One region of the Streptomyces sp. AA4 genome, then DNA from elsewhere that is predicted to be linked to it. Evidence: riboswitches for the same ligand, from Rfam matches in the RefSeq annotation. Region 1 holds a riboswitch; the other holds the start of a gene.
What was found. Region 1 has a riboswitch for thiamine pyrophosphate ahead of thiC (phosphomethylpyrimidine synthase ThiC). Riboswitches for the same ligand answer to the same signal wherever they lie in the genome.

Region 1 (3,266 bases):
GGACAGTCCGAAGCGCTCCCGGATGGCGTTCTCCTTCGCCCCGGCGTGGCGCCACCACTGCCGCTCGAACGCGAGAATGTCCAGTTCGCGTTCGGTCAGGCCACCGACATTTTCCGGCGGCGACGGCTGGTTCCCAGCCATCGACTCCGCGGCGTCCATGCGGTCCTCGCAATCGGTGTCGGCAGTCCTTCCGCGGGCGTCATTGAACCACGGAACCCATGCTCGACATGGGCATCCGACACGGCGCGTCACGGTCCGATCCAGGTGTACCAGAAGGGTCCGACTAAACTCGGCGTCCGTGACCGTCCACCCCATCTGCATCGCCGGCGAACCCGTGCTGCACCAGCCCACGCGCGAGATCACCGAGTTCGACGACAAGCTCGCCGCCCTCGTCGAGGACATGTTCGAGACCATGTACGCGGCCGAGGGCGTGGGCCTCGCGGCCAACCAGATCGGGCTCGACCTGCGGGTGTTCGTATACGACTGCCCGGACGACGAGGGCGTCGAGCACAAGGGCGTGGTGGTCAACCCGAAGCTGGAGACCTCCGAGATCCCGGAGACCATGCCGGACCCGGACGACGACTGGGAGGGCTGCCTGTCCGCGCCCGGCGAGTCGTACCCGACCGGACGCGCCAAATGGGCGAAGGTGACCGGTTTCGACGTCGAGGGCAATCCGATCGAGGTCGAGGGCACCGGCTACTTCGCGCGCTGCCTCCAGCATGAGACCGATCACCTCGACGGGTTCATTTACCTGGACCGTCTCGTCGGCCGCCACGCGCGCGCGGCGAAGAAGATGCTCAAGAAGAACAAGTGGGGCGTGCCCGGGCTGACCTGGCTGCCGCCCAAGGAACCCGCGGACGCCTGACCCGCGCCGAATTCCCCGAAGGCCTCCTCGGAATCGCCGAGGAGGCCTTCGTCGTCCTTCGGCCAGACGGGCGGGAGGGTTGTGTCCGGCCTAGGCGCCATGGCATCGTCGGACGAGCAACCTCAACCGAATGCAACGCGGGAGCTCGCGCCTTGGCGGGCTGAGAGGGTGACTGGTGTCCATCTCGCGGACACCCGGCGTCACCGACCGCATGAACCTGACCGGGTAATGCCGGCGTAGGGAGTGAACGTCGTTGACGACGCTGGAAAACCAGGGTGCCATCGCCCCGTCCGTCACCACCGGGCCGATCACCGGCTCGCGGAAGGTCTACCACCGCACCGAATCCGGGCTGCGGGTTCCGGCTCGGCGGATCGACCTGTCGAACGGGGAGCATTTCGACGTGTACGACACGTCCGGCCCCTACACCGATCCGGACGCGAACATCGATGTCCACAATGGACTGCACCCGCTTCGGTCCGGCTGGGCCGACGGGCGGGAGCACAACACCCAGCTCGGCTGGGCGAAAGCCGGGGTGATCACCCGGGAAATGGAGTTCATCGCCGCGCGCGAGCGCTGCACTCCGGAGTTCGTGCGGGACGAGGTCGCCCGCGGGCGCGCGGTGATCCCGGTCAACCGCAAGCATCCGGAGACCGAGCCGATGATCATCGGCAAGAACTTCCTGGTGAAGATCAACGCCAACATGGGAAACTCGGCCGTCTGGTCCTCTGTGGAGGAAGAGGTCGACAAGATGGTGTGGGCCACCCGCTGGGGCGCCGACACGATCATGGACCTCTCCACCGGCAAGCGGATCCACGAGACGCGCGAGTGGATCGTGCGCAATTCGCCGGTCCCGGTCGGCACCGTGCCGATCTACCAGGCGCTGGAAAAGGTCAACGGGGAGCCGGAAAAGCTCACCTGGGAGATCTACCGCGACACCGTGATCGAGCAGTGCGAGCAGGGCGTCGACTATATGACGGTGCACGCCGGCGTGCTGCTGCGCTACATCCCGCTCACCGCGCGCCGGGTCACTGGCATCGTCAGCCGCGGCGGGTCGATCATGGCGGCCTGGTGTCTCGCGCACCACCAGGAATCCTTCCTGTACACGCATTTCTCCGAGCTGTGCGAGATCCTGCGCGAGTACGACGTGACGTTCTCGCTCGGCGACGGCCTCCGCCCCGGCTCGATCGCGGACGCCAACGACCGTGCCCAGTTCGCCGAATTGGAAACCCTCGGCGAGCTGACGCACATCGCCCGCGAGCACGACGTGCAGGTGATGATTGAGGGCCCCGGCCACGTGCCGATGCACAAGATCAAGGAAAACGTCGAGCTGGAAGAGAAGCTCACCGGCGAGGCCCCGTTCTACACGCTCGGCCCGCTCGCCACGGACATCGCCCCGGCGTACGACCACATCACCTCGGCGATCGGCGCGGCGCAGATCGGCTGGTACGGCACGGCGATGCTGTGCTACGTCACGCCGAAGGAGCACCTGGGCCTGCCCAACCGCGACGACGTGAAGACCGGCGTGATCACCTACAAGATCGCCGCGCACGCCGCCGACCTCGCCAAGGGCCACCAGTACGCGCAGGACTGGGACGACGAATTGTCCAAGGCCCGCTTCGAATTCCGGTGGAACGACCAGTTCAACCTGTCGCTCGACCCGGACACCGCGCGGTCCTTCCACGACGAGACGCTTCCCGCGGAACCGGCGAAGACCGCGCACTTCTGCTCGATGTGCGGGCCGAAGTTCTGCTCGATGCGGATCACCCAGGACGTGCGCAAGTACGCCGAGGAGCACGGTCTGTCGTCCGTGGAGGCGATCGAGGCGGGCATGGCCGAGAAGTCCGCGGAGTTTTCCGAGCAGGGCAACAAGGTCTACCTGCCCGTGGTCAACCAGTGAGCCTCACCCCTCGCACCGCCCTCACCATCGCCGGATCCGATTCCGGCGGTGGTGCGGGCGTGCAGGCCGACCTGCGCACGTTCTTCGCCAACGGCGTGCACGGACTGGTCGCGCTCACCGCGGTCACCGTGCAGAATTCGCTGGGCGTGCAAGGCTTCTCCGAAATCCCGGCCGACGTCGTCACCGCGCAGATCAAAGCGGTCGCCGAGGACATGGGCGTCAACGCGGCGAAGACCGGCATGCTCGCCACTGCGGAAATCATTCAGGCAGTGGCGAAAACGCTGGATGAAGTCCACATTGGACGCACGACGGACACGCCGTTCGTGGTCGACCCGGTAGCCGCGTCGATGACCGGCCACGCGTTGCTGCGCGAAGAAGCGCTGGAAGCGATCCGGACCGAACTGTTCCCGCGCGCCACGCTCATCACGCCGAACCTCGACGAGGTCCGGCTGCTGACCGGCGTCACGGTCACCGACGCGGCGAGCCAGCGCACGGCCGCGGAAG
Region 2 (3,266 bases), 590 kb from region 1:
GCACTGGAGTATTCCTTGCAGTACAACACTTCCCCGGCCGAATAGCTGGCCGGTCCTTCGCTACGATCGGTCCCCTCATTCAGCGAGGGGGTTTGAATGACGAAAAAACAGCCGTCCGCGATGGCGCCGCCGTGGACCTATCGCGACGACGTGCTGAGCTACACCTGCTACCTCGCCGGCTTGATGGCCGACAACGCCGATCTCGGTCAGGTCGAAGAGGTGCTCGCGCCGTTTCCCGGCCGGAACGCGACCGGCGAGCGGTTCTGGGCCACCGGGGCGGTCGTGGTTTCGGACTTCCGGGCGCTCGGGGACGGCAGCTGGAGCGTCTCGACGCCGTTCGTGGCCGGGACGGGGGCGCTCGGGGTCGGGCTCGTGGCCGGTTCGCTGGTGGGCGGGGCGATCGCCCGGTCCCGGGCACGGCAGAGGGCGGCCGCGGCCGCGGTTCCGCGCTGGGTGCCGATCGAGCAGGGCGGGATCTACCTGAGCCCGCAGGGCTTCCATCTCTACACGCCGCGCGTGCACGGGTGGCACTGGAAGGCGATCACCGGCGCGGCGGTGGTCGCCCCGGCGGTCGTGCATGTGACAGGGAACAGCAAGAACGGCCCGGTCTCCTGGCTGATCCAGTCGGAGTGGGCCGAACTGCTGTTCGTGACCTGGGCGTACGCCGAGCACCCGCGGCATCCGCAGCTCGTCACCGGCCAGTGGCTGCCGCCGGGTTGGGTCGAGCACGCGAAGTGGCATCAGCGAGTCCCGGCGTTGCCGCCCGCGGACCCGGTGCTCTGAGGCGCCCGGCGCAAGGGCTCAGCCGAGCAGACCGAGCACCACCATCGACAGGAGGACGACAGCGGTCGAGAACGCCGCGACCCACGTGCGCTGTGCGGCGGTGAGCTGGGCAGATGTGCTGTTCATGGCGGGTCCTAGCGGGGCGAGTGCCGATGATTACCGCTGGGATAGCGCCTTGATCTAGCTCACTGTTACCGCTTGTGATCAAGGTCACGCCGGGTGCGCGCGGTGTGCCACAGCACGCCTCCCGCGGCGGCCACCATCAGGACGAACGAACCCATTCCCACCACGAGTGCCTGGACCATGCGGACCTCCTTCTCATCGTCTGTCCGGGAGACGCGCGAAGGGGCCTCTTGTGTTGCCAGGGTTGCCGACATCACACCTGGTCAGCGGGCCGCCAGCACCTCGTCGATCTGGCGGGCCAGCGCGAAATCGCGTTCGGTCAGGCCGCCGAGGGAGTGGGTGCTGAGGCGGAAGACGAGCGTGCGCCAGCGGATGTCGATGTCCGGATGGTGGTCGGCCTCCTCGGCGAGCTCGGCCACCCGGTCGACCACCTCGATCGCCGCCGGGAAGGACGGGAGTTCGGCGGTCCGCACGATCGTCGCGTCCTCGCGCCGCCACTCCGGGACGGTGCCGAGGGCCTGGTCCACTGCCGAGTCGTTCAATAGCTGAGTCATCACTCCATGGTGTCGGCTACGCTGCGGCATTGCCACGGGAGTCCGGTACGCCGGGCTGAGAGGCGGGCCGTCAACCCGCGACCGTTCGCACCTGGATCCGGATCATGCCGGCGTAGGGAGGCCGTATCGCTCTCCCTCATCCGGCGCAGTGCAGGAGGGGAAGAATGATGTCGCGGACCGTCCGCACGGTGGCAGGCCTCGCCGGAGTCGCGGTGCTCGCCAGCGCCTGCTCGCTTTCCGGCGGCGACTCGGGCGGGTCGTCCGCGAGCCCGGACCAGAAGACGCCGACCGTCACGCTGGTCACCCACGATTCGTTCGCGGCCCCGCAGGACGTGCTCGACGCCTTCCAGCGCCAGTCCGGGATCAAGCTCAAGATCCTCAAGTCCGGCGACGCCGGCGCGCTCACCAACAAGCTCGTCCTCACCAAGGGCAGTCCGATCGGCGACGTCGCGTACGGCGTCGACAACACCTTCGCCTCCCGCGCGCTCAGCGAGGGCGTCTTCCAGCCCTACACCAGCCCGGAGGCCGACCGCGGTCCGCAGCGCTACTCCGTCGACCCGCAGCACCGGCTGTCGGCCGTCGACCTCGGCGACGTCTGCGTGAACATCGACCCGGCGTACTTCGCGAGCAAGGGGCTGCCGGAGCCGAAGAGCTACGACGACCTCGCCGACCCCAAGTACAAGGACCTGACCGTCGCGGAGAGCCCGGCCACCGCGTCGCCGGGGCTGGCGTTCCTGCTCGGCACGGTCGCGAAGTACGGCGAGGACGGCTGGAAGGGCTACTGGCAGAAGCTGAAGGACAACGGCCTCAAGACCGTGAGCGGCTGGGAGGAGGCCTACACCAAGGACTTCTCCGGCTCGTCGGGCAAGGGCCCGCGGCCGATCGTCGTGTCCTACGCCTCGTCGCCGGCCGCGGAGGTCGGCGAGGACGGCAAGCCGCGCACCAAGGCGCTGCTCGACACGTGCTTCCGCCAGGTCGAGTACGCGGGCGTGCTCACCAACGGCAAGCAGATCCCGCAGGCGCAGAAGGTCGTCGACTTCCTGTTGTCGCAGCAGTTCCAGACGACGGTCGCGGCCAACATGTACGTCTACCCGGCACGCCAGGGCGTCGAACTGCCCGCCGGCTGGGCCACCGCGGCTCCGCTGCCGCAGGCTCCGGCCACCATGCCCGCGGACAAGGTGCAGGCCGGCCGGGAGAAGTGGATCGGGGAATGGCGCTCGCTCATGGGCGCGTGATCCCCGCGCGCACCGTCGGGCTCACGCTGCTCGGCCTCCTGCCGGTCGCGTTCCTGGTGGTGTTCTTCGCCTGGCCGGTCGTCGCGATCGTCGGCCGGGGGTTCTCGGCGGGCGGCGTCGACACCGTGCTCGGCGACCCGCAGACGTGGCGGCTCGCCGGGTTCACGCTGGCCAGCGCGGCCGCGTCGACCGTGGTCGCGGTGGTCGCCGGGCTGCCGGTGGCGTACCTCCTGGCGAGGGTCCGGCTGCCCGGCGTCGGGCTCGCTCGCACGATCGTGCTGGTCCCGTTCGTGCTGCCGACGGTCGTCGTCGGCCTGGCTTTCCGGGCGATCTGGCCGGACGGCGGCGTGCTGCCGCTCGTGCTGGCCAACGCGTTCTTCAACGTCGCCGTCGTCGCGCGCACGGTCGCCGGGCTGTGGGCGCACCTCGATCCGCGAGCGACCGAGGCCGCGCGGGCGCTCGGGGCCTCGCCGTGGCGGGCGTTCCGGTCGGTGACGCTGCCCGCACTCGGCCCGGCGGTCGCGTCCGCTGCCGCGGTGGTGTTTCTGTTTTGCGCCACCAGTTTCGGCGT

Region 2: another riboswitch for thiamine pyrophosphate. It lies ahead of SSMG_RS32310 (thiamine ABC transporter substrate binding subunit); the one in region 1 lies ahead of thiC (phosphomethylpyrimidine synthase ThiC).

The regions. Positions count from the first base shown of each region.
Region 1 covers NZ_GG657746.1:7,690,103-7,693,368, forward strand. The annotation lists gene SSMG_RS35015 (DUF3263 domain-containing protein) at 1-159, opposite strand, end outside; gene SSMG_RS35020 (peptide deformylase) at 299-865, shown strand; TPP riboswitch at 993-1,125, shown strand; gene thiC (phosphomethylpyrimidine synthase ThiC) at 1,173-2,762, shown strand; gene thiD (bifunctional hydroxymethylpyrimidine kinase/phosphomethylpyrimidine kinase) at 2,759-3,266, shown strand, end outside.
Region 2 covers NZ_GG657746.1:7,102,579-7,105,844, reverse strand. The annotation lists gene SSMG_RS32320 (hypothetical protein) at 97-783, shown strand; gene SSMG_RS32315 (4a-hydroxytetrahydrobiopterin dehydratase) at 1,170-1,460, opposite strand; TPP riboswitch at 1,485-1,596, shown strand; gene SSMG_RS32310 (thiamine ABC transporter substrate binding subunit) at 1,628-2,695, shown strand; gene SSMG_RS32305 (iron ABC transporter permease) at 2,671-3,266, shown strand, end outside.